3 regions of the Lysinibacillus sp. RS10 genome follow, and region 2 is predicted to be linked to each of the others. Evidence: riboswitches for the same ligand, from Rfam matches in the RefSeq annotation. Region 2 holds a riboswitch; each other region holds the start of a gene.
What was found. Region 2 has a riboswitch for cobalamin ahead of ACB089_RS09650 (ferredoxin). Riboswitches for the same ligand answer to the same signal wherever they lie in the genome.

Region 1 (3,262 bases), 1.7 Mb from region 2:
GGCATAGCAAGTTTCCTTACATCACCGTATAACAACAAGAGGCTGGGACAGAACTCGATTATTTTGAAAAATAACGAAAACAGATAATAACTTTTCCGCTTCAATGAGTAGAGTGTTCCTTCCTAAATCAAAAAAATGTTAGACCAATTGCAATCGGTCTAACATTTTTTCTTTTTGTCCCAGCCTCTTATTTTTTATCAATAGCAGATTTTAAATCCTTTAACTATAACTTTTGTTTATGTGTAGCAGCGCCTAGAAACAATATATCCTAATAGAAATAGTATGTTAGCCTAAGTAAACTTTGTACTTGCTGACTAACTACTTTCATAAGAACTTGTTTTTAGAATCTCATAATATTTAATTACTTTTCTAACAGCAGCATAGCTTCCTCTAATGTTGTCATGTTTTTCATCATGGAACATGCTGCGTCCAAAATAGGAAACGCTAAAGCTGCACCAGAGCCTTCGCCCAATCGCATATTCATCTGCAACATCGGTTCAACTCCGAGCATTTCAGCAGCAATTTTAGCACCTGGTTCTTCGGAAGCATGAGAAGGAATGATATAGTCTTTTACTTTTGGTTCGAGTTCGTATGCAATAAGTGCAGCAATAGTAGAAATGAAGCCATCAATCACAACAGGCTTGCGATTTGCAGCTGCAGCGAGTACAACTCCAGCCATAGCACCTATTTCTAAACCACCAACTTTTGCAAGAATGTCAATAGCATCATCACGATTTGGTTTGTTTAATGTAATAGCATTATGAATAACTTCTATTTTATGGTCGATTCCACCTGGCCCAACACCTGCACCGACCCCTGTCACTTCAATCGGATGACACGCACGAAGAACCGATAATATTGCAGCACTCGGTGTTGTATTTCCAATCCCCATTTCACCTGTCCCGAGTACATTCGCCCCTTTTGCTATTTCTTCCGTAGCTACTTCAATTCCTACTTCAATAGATTGAATGGCTTCTTCCCTTGACATGGCAGGACCTTTTGCCATATTGTCCGTTCCATATTTAATTTTTTTTAGGATAACACCAGCATCATGCGGAATATCTTCTTTTACGCCAACGTCTACTGTGACAATTTTAGCATCTGTGATTCTTGCGATAGCACAGACACCAGTTCCACCTCTAGGAAAATTTAATGTTTGAAAGACCGTCACATTTTGTGGATTAGATGTCACCCCTTCATCACAAACACCATGATCTGCGGCACATACAATAATCGCTTTATGATCAATCGCAGGAAATAGTTCTCTTGTAATCCCAGATAGTTGCACAGCAAGGGTTTCTAGTCTTCCCAAACTTCCAGGAGGCTTGCAAAGTGCATCTATGCGTTCTCTTGCCTTCTCCATCATTTTGTGGTCAGTACTTTGAATGTTTTGTATCGTCTGTTGTAATAATTGCATGAAAATTTCCCCTTTCTTTTTTGCCCCATTACTCGAAGATATGATTTAGAGAAAAAAATAAAAAGCCTGTAGTTTATTTCATAACAAATAAACTACAGACTTTTCCATCGTCTATATAATACGAAGCAGTTAGGCAGGTCTCCTGGCTCAATTTCAACATTTCATAGAACCTTCCCAGACTATGCTAGTGGCATTCTCTATGAAACTCTCTTTTACAGTGGTGGGACCGCTAAAGCTTTTCACTTTATTCCCTATTCTCCCGCAATGGGCACCTAATGCTTTTATGCAATTATTTTAAATTTACGATAAAGTGTTTTTTGTGTCAATATATTTGATTAAATGAAAAATTGTTCCAAGGATTCCTTTGCTGGCATTCACTCTTTTGGAGTGAATGCCAGCAAAGGAATCTTTTAACACTTCGAATAACCAAATAAATCTAACGTACGCGAATTCAGGTTCCTGAGGGCTGGCAAATTGAGCCCATGCTGAATCTTCTCCAATAGAAAATTGATTCATAACGCGCCTACTCAACCATAATCCATTTTTTCTAGGTAAATTCCTAATCGTTCACAAGTAACGGATGCAATTAAGTTTCTTCTTTCCTATAAATATAGTAGGGAAAGTAATTTTTTGATGTATGTCTATTGAATAAAAATATGCTGATGACTAACATGAAAAATAACTACATTTCAAACTTAGCCTTCATTTTGCATTTTCCTAATCTCAACAATATTCTTCCAGATCGCCCTATCAACTTTGGCAAAACTACGTATGCTTGGCGTTGTATTTACTTCAAATAATATAGGTTTTCCTTCAAGATTTATTCCAAAATCAATGCCATATTCTCTACAAGGAAAGTGGGATGCTATTACTTCAGCTGCTAAAATTGAATCCTCTTTTAGAGAATCTATTGTTTGATCTTTCTTTGTATTATCCATCATCAAATAACTTGATAATAATTCCTCAATCGATATTGCTTTAGAACCCCGATTTGAATTGACAATCCCATGATCCTCAGTTGCCACCCTTCCGTAAATCCCACCAATTACCCATTTTCCCTTTAGATTTTGAACATGAACACGAATAGATATTGAATTCCCATCAGGGGTTAGACTTTTGACCCCCTCTTGTATAATATAAATTCCGCTTAATCTACCGTGTTTCTCATATGGATGTAGAACTTGGTGGAAATCCTCAATTGCTGCTACACATTTACTTATTTCTTCACCTTGCATGGTAAATCCGTTAAAACAATAGTGTCCATCTTTTCTTTTGTAGACTTTATACATTGCTCTTCCTTGTCCAGTGGTATTATGTTTCACATAAATATACTCATACTTATTTAATAAATAGATTAGGTTTTCTAGACTGTAAAGTGTTGATTCTGGCATGCAGTTAGTTGTTAAAGGATTTTGTTTTAAAAGTAAGCATTGTTCCCATTTTCCAAGTCCGTTTTTCAATAAACTCACCTCATTTAGTTAGATATTTTTATTTCTTTTGTATTGATAGTGTAGTCCTCTCCACTTATGGAGGTTACTGTATTGTATGTAAATAGATTTATCTTGCATAGGTGAGTGAGACTTGGTAACGCGATATCTCATATTTTTCATTTTGAGTCCCATAATTATATTTACTACACTAGAAAAGTAGCATTATGATTGTTCTCAATACACCATTTTTTGATTTCAACATCATTAGTTTCTAATATACCTGCCCTGCTAATCTTTACTTTTAGTCATATGATAATGTCGAGTCACAAGATGGAAGATATCGGAAAAACAACAAAATTTTTTAATGAAAAAATATACTCAGACACACTTAATTTTTTAATGGATACCTATAACG
Region 2 (3,262 bases):
TTACCCTCACTGCACTTGTTCCCTTCACCATTGCTAGTGCTGTTGTCGCCAATTCAAGTGATGACTTTTTTTTAGGCTTTGGTTCTGATGTTATGGCTAAACTGGGCTTAATACGATTGGCATTGGGATCTGTCGCAAAATCATTACGAGCCTGACCTGTTTCTTGATTCATTGCCCATGGTTCATTTTCTTCTTTTAGACGTTGATGTGGCCGTAACGGTTGTTTTTCATCGCCGAGTGTATATTTACGCTGATAACCACGTGGCGTAATCATTTTATTGTCATAGAAGAACGTTGATGAATTCCCGATAACAACAGTTGTTAGCATGCCAATATCATGTTCTAGCATTTCTGCTAAAGTCGTCATCGTAATTTCCTGACGTTCACGATACGCACTTTTCACTAGTCCTACCGGTGTATCTGGAGAACGATATTCTAATAAAATTCGTTGTGCCTCTACGATTTGTCTCGTACGACGGCCACTTTTTGGGTTATAAAGAGCAATAACGAAATCAGCCATTGCCGCTGCTTCTACTCGCTTTGCAATTAAATTCCAAGGTGTTAAGTGGTCACTTAAACTAATCGTACAGGCGTCATGCATAATCGGGGCACCTAGTAAACTTGCACATGAATTGATAGCAGAAATACCTGGAACAATCTCTACTTCAACACCCGTTGCTTCCGTCCATCCTAGCTCAATTAAAACTTCATACACTAATCCCGCCATGCCATAAACGCCAGCATCACCGCTCGATATAACCGATACGATACTTCCTGCCTCTGCTTGGCGCACCGCTTCCTGTGCACGAGAAACTTCTTCTGTCATACCAGTACTAACTATTGACTTTGCACTTACTAAATCCTGAATAAGCTCAACATATGTTTTATAGCCTATGATCATATCACTTTGTTGAAGTGCCTCAACAGCACGAGTCGTAATATGTTTAAAATCCCCAGGTCCAAAACCAACTACGAAAATCTTTCCTTTTTGCGCCATTTTGTTACCCCTCTTTCACCTTTTCAATGCCTTTAATGGCTGTTGTTTGTGCTGTACGCTGTAACGAACCTTCACGCAGTGTAAAGACATGCTCATTTTGTAATACTTCATGATTTAAATCTTGTACAAGTGCCCGCGCATGCTCTGTAGTCGGCACACGGTACCAATTCCCCTGAGGATAAGCGATAACAACACATGCATCCTTACATCTACCATTACAGCGTGTCCTAGTCGTATGTATGTCCTGATCAAGCGCTTGCATTTGTATTTCATCACGGATTGCCTGTGTAATTTCCTCTGCATCTTTTTTCATACAGCTACTGCCATTGCAAATAAAAAGATGCGTTTTCATCCCCTCTAAATTCCAAGTTGTCATTGTTGTTCTCCCCTCATTTGCTTTTAGGAAAAAGAAAAAACCTTTACTCTAGACGAAGAGTAAAGGTTTAGTAGAAGCCAAATTAAAACGAATATATACAGGTACTCGCTCTCGCTTCAACTTCTCCCTCCGAAAAGTTTGCATGCATTTATCACAATAAGCAGGTTTCCTGACTTAAGCTTCCTTTTACTTTCGCGCCTTCCTAAGTTTTCACTAGTGGCATTTGCGATTTCATCAGCTATTACAGTAGCGGGGGCTGTATCGGATTTTCACCGATTTCCCTATTATCTCGAAAATATTCAAGCACTTATTGATGTTTTATATGAAATTGTTTAACTTCTTTCAGCAAGTCTCCCACCTGTATAGGTGGTGAGATGAATACGGGTTTTTATTTTTCAGCAAGTGTCCAAACATCCGCTGAAAGAAGTTAAAGCCTCCGGCGGATGTCACGAAATCGGAAAGGAGTTCTTTGTGCAAGCACAAAGCCGATTCCGGACGCAATTATGCCGAGGCATAATTGATTGTGATAGAAAACTGTCTCTATCATATCTTAATTTTTAAAAATTTCAATATTTCTTTCTCAAATTGCGACATTTTTATTAAAAATTCAGAGAAAACACGAAATTTTTATCTGTATTTATCTGAATTTTCGACATTGACCTTTAATTCTAAAATTTTTATAAAAAGTATAGCATATATGTGGAAATTCATGTTACACTTTGTCGTGAAATCTCACAACTTCATTCTTTTTCGGTGCGAAGTGTATACCATTTCGCTTAAAAGGGAAGCCGGTTCAAGTCCGGCGCGGTCCCGCCACTGTACTAGGGAGTTTTATAGATCATGTCACTGTCCAAAGGATGGGAAGGCCTATAAAACGTTGAACTAAAGCCAGGAGACCTGCCGAAAAATATGTGATCGTTTCAACCTACGAGGATAGGTGTGCGGCTTAGCAGATTAAAATTTTATTTGCCTCTTTTAGCTATGCACTTTTCCAAAGTCGGAGAAGTGCTTTTTATTTTCATTCAGAAGAGACTCCATCTCATGGTGGTAGATGTTTACAGATATAGCCAAAACACCTCCTGAATGAAAATAAAGCCTCCGGACGCAATTACGCCAAGGCGAAATTGATATCGTTCGCACGCTACATTCGAAAAATATAATGTTAGGAGGAGAGATTTTGAAATTCTCACGTTGGAAGCTTAGTTATTTCTTGCTGGCATTTTTATTTGTGCCAAATCGTGCATTTGCTATGCATATCATGGAGGGCTTTTTGCCGATTGAATGGGCAATTTTTTGGTGGGTCTTATCGATCCCATTTATTATTTTAGGATTACGCTCTATTCGTAAAACCATTGATGAAAATCCTGAAACAAAAATGATACTAGGTTTATCCGGTGCCTTCGCCTTTGTATTATCAGCCTTAAAAATTCCTTCTGTAACGGGGAGCTGCTCGCATCCGACAGGAGTTGGACTTGGGACTGTTCTTTTTGGACCACTAGCTATGAGTGTGATTGGGACAATCGTTTTATTATTCCAATCTTTACTTTTAGCACATGGTGGGCTTACAACATTAGGGGCAAATGCATTTTCTATGGCAATTGTTGGTCCTATTATTGCTTACTCTGTATTTAAGGGCGCACAAAAAATGGGGCTATCATTTTCAATAGCTGTTTTTTTAGCAGCAATGCTTGGTGACTTAGGTACATATGTTGTTACATCTGTACAATTAGCTCTTGCCTTCCCTTCTGAAGTAGGAGGATTTATGGCATCATTCACAAAATTTGCTGGTATTTTTGCATTAACACAAATTCCGCTCGCGGTTAGTGAAGGAATTTTAACAGTGATCGTTATGAATTTCTTGAAAAAATATAATGTGAGCGAACTAAAAG
Region 3 (3,262 bases), 2.5 Mb from region 2:
ATCACTAATGACATAATCTATTGGTACAGAGCGATTTAATAAGCAATCATACCAACCAATACCGGGATTATGTACAGCTGAGGAAACCGTTTTTAACGGCAACTCTGATTGAAGCTGAATGTAATGCTCCGTAACAGTGAAATTTTCGTTTTTGATGACAGCACGTTGCTGATGTTCGACTGAGGCTGGCATCATTGTAATTTGAGGCTTTGGAATTTCAGGATGTGCATAAGTTGCTACTCGCGCATGATAGATGTCTTCAATTTGCGAAGCAATTAATACTTCATGTGGCGCTCCAAATGCTCGCATCCTTCCACCTTCCATTAGTAATAATTCATCACAATAAAGGGAAGCTAAATTCATATCATGTAGTACCATAATAACGGTTAAACCGCATTCAATTGCTTCCTTTCGTACCATATCTAAAATTTGACGTTGATGGGCAATATCTAGATGGTTCGTTGGCTCATCTAGCAGTAATATTTCCGCCGTTTGCGCAAGAGCCTGGGCTACAAAAACTCTTTGTTGTTCCCCGCCTGACAAAAATTCCATCGATGTCTGTTCATAGCGTTTCACACCTGTTTGCAGCATTGCATGTTGGATTGCTTGTTCATCTCGTTCAGTCCAACTTGAAAAGAAGCCTGTTTGATGGGGATAACGTCCAAGTGATACCGCCTCACGTACACTGTTTGAAAAGGCATTCGCATGTAATTGTGGTAGCACTGCCATTTTTTTTGCCAATGCACGTGCATTATAAGCGCTAATATTTTTACCGTCTACTACTATAGTGCCTGCAGTTGCTGGCAGTATGCCACTCATTACTTTTAATAGTGTGGATTTCCCACTACCATTCGGTCCTAAAATCCCTAGTACTTTTCCTTTTTCAACGGAAAAACTTATATCCTGAACGATCGGCACATCTTCATAGCCACCAGAAAGATGTTCAACAACAATCATGCCCGTCCCCCCTTGCTTCTACGTTGCTTATAAAAAATATAAGAAAAAACGGGCGCCCCAATAAATGCAGTAATTACGCCAATTGGTAGCTCTCTTGGCATAATAATTGTTCGTGCTATTAAATCACAAATAATGAGCAAAGTTGCCCCATTTAAAAATGATAATGGCAATAAATGACGATGATCTGAACCCCAAAGCATCCGCGTCATATGGGGTACAACTAAGCCAACAAAACCAATCGTACCAGAAACTGCTACAGCTGCTCCTGTCAACATTGACCCGCCTACCAAAATTATATATTTACTACGCTTAACATTAACACCTAAATGTTTCGCGCGTTCCTCTCCATATAACAAAACATTTAACTCGCGTCTTTGTGTCCAAAGCATAATTGAGCCAATGATCACAAACGGAATAATCATTTGAACAAAAGGCCAACCTCGCATCGATACTGAGCCGAGCAACCATCCCATAACTTGTCGTAGCTCCTCACCAGATAATGCAATCATTAAGGAAATTAAGGAACCTAAAAATGAACTAAAGATGATCCCTGTTAAAATAAGAGTCTCCATTTTTAGTGAGCGGTCTACTATTCTAGCAAAGCCCATGACAGCTACCATCGTTAATATTGCACCTATCATACTGAAGATTGGTAATGCATAATGGCCTACTACCGGGATTGATATACTAAAGAAAATCGTCATCACTGCGCCAACTGATGCACCAGAGGAAACACCTAACGTATAAGGATCTGCCAAAGGATTTTTTAGTAAGCCTTGAAAAGCAGCCCCTGCAATGGCAAGAGATGCTCCGACAAGTCCCGCCAACAGGACTCTAGGTAAACGAATTTTCCATAAAATATTGGCAGCTGTCTCATCAGCCGCCTTATTCCACAATACTTCTAGTGGAATATGAACTGAGCCTATCGCTACGCCACACCAGATGCTAATAATTAGAAGCGTAATTGCTGTTACATAGGCTATAATCGTTCTACTCATTTAAAGGCTCTCCCCCTTAGTCTATCTGTGCCTATATTCAACGACTTGTTCTTCTGATTTATCGATACATTTTGGCTTGAAATCGCCTAATATTGAGAATTTATCGACATCCATCTTACAAAACAAATACCCCTCATCAAAAAAGATGAGGGGATCAAATTTGCACAAAAATACGTATACAAAATCCACCACCCTATCCTCGTAGGCCGCAACGTGTTTTCTATAAAGGCAGGTCTCCTGGCTCGTGCTTCATTCGCTTTTTCAAGCCTTCCCGAAATTTTCAGTGGCGCAGATTGAAAAAACTCACACATACAGTGGCGGGACCGCATCGGAATAACACCGATTTCCCTTTTCACTTTACATAAGTAAAGAACCTTTATAATTTTCAGTTGATATAATTATACATGAAAAAAAAAGAGGCTGGGATAAAACTGGACAATACCTTAAAAAGCGCAAGAAATCAATTTTAGAAACGTTGATTTCTCGCGCTTTTCTTATGTGATTTTTTTTAATCTTGCTATAAAAATATACTTTTGTCCCAGCCTCTAATCTATCAGACTATATCTAAAAAATACTGTACCGTTTTCATTGGCTCACCAATTTCTCGCAATGACCATGTACTCTCTAAATAAATATCTGCTAGCTTTTCATATTTACCGCCGAATTTTTGTGCCCATTCGACTGCTACAACACTTTCATATACATGTGCCATTTTTTCTGCAACCTTTTTAGCCTCAAATGTTTTCGTTGCTTCATCCAAACGACTAAATGTTTGCAAAGTCAAGTCTAGTTTTACTAATCGCTCTGCTACAATTTCTACTAATGGACTGTCAGCTAGTTTTTCTAGACGTTCCTCCATGATACGAACAAATAATTCATGTGCATGAAACTTATCTACTAAACGAATGAGCTCCAATGCTAAAATATTGGCAGTCCCTTCCCATACAGTCAGCACCTGTGCATCTCTTAATAAGCGAGGTGTAACAAAATCCTCTATATAGCCATTCCCTCCGTGCAATTCAATTGCTTCACTAGCATAATGTACCGCTTGCTCTGCCGTTTCTTTTTTCATGATAGCAATATACAAGCGATTCATAATGATGTCCTGTTCATTGCCCTGTCCACTTGTTACTTTATCGTACAGCTGAATAACATCAAAAACAGTGGCAACTTCTACATGAAGCTTGGCAGCAAATTTCCCTAATGTATCTTGAATCATAGGATATTGCGTTAAAGGCTTACCAAATGCATGACGATTGGTTACATAATGCTTCGCCTCTAGATAACCGCGACGCATAATGCCGATA

Region 1: another riboswitch for cobalamin. It lies ahead of cobT (nicotinate-nucleotide--dimethylbenzimidazole phosphoribosyltransferase); the one in region 2 lies ahead of ACB089_RS09650 (ferredoxin).
Region 3: another riboswitch for cobalamin. It lies ahead of ACB089_RS21995 (FecCD family ABC transporter permease); the one in region 2 lies ahead of ACB089_RS09650 (ferredoxin).

Annotation. Positions count from the first base shown of each region.
Region 1 covers NZ_CP167122.1:3,636,712-3,639,973, forward strand. The annotation lists gene ACB089_RS18595 (trimeric intracellular cation channel family protein) at 1-7, shown strand, start outside; gene cobT (nicotinate-nucleotide--dimethylbenzimidazole phosphoribosyltransferase) at 362-1,417, opposite strand; cobalamin riboswitch at 1,532-1,708, opposite strand; gene ACB089_RS18605 (hypothetical protein) at 1,718-1,933, opposite strand; gene ACB089_RS18610 (YheC/YheD family protein) at 2,113-2,877, opposite strand; gene ACB089_RS18615 (hypothetical protein) at 3,178-3,262, shown strand, end outside.
Region 2 covers NZ_CP167122.1:1,886,862-1,890,123, reverse strand. The annotation lists gene cobJ (precorrin-3B C(17)-methyltransferase) at 1-997, opposite strand, end outside; gene ACB089_RS09650 (ferredoxin) at 1,002-1,373, opposite strand; cobalamin riboswitch at 1,515-1,699, opposite strand; cobalamin riboswitch at 2,108-2,293, shown strand; gene ACB089_RS09645 (energy-coupling factor ABC transporter permease) at 2,551-3,262, shown strand, end outside.
Region 3 covers NZ_CP167122.1:4,375,299-4,378,560, forward strand. The annotation lists gene ACB089_RS21990 (adenosylcobinamide amidohydrolase) at 1-957, opposite strand, end outside; gene ACB089_RS21995 (FecCD family ABC transporter permease) at 954-1,955, opposite strand; cobalamin riboswitch at 2,165-2,348, opposite strand; gene ACB089_RS22000 (acyl-CoA dehydrogenase family protein) at 2,509-3,262, opposite strand, start outside.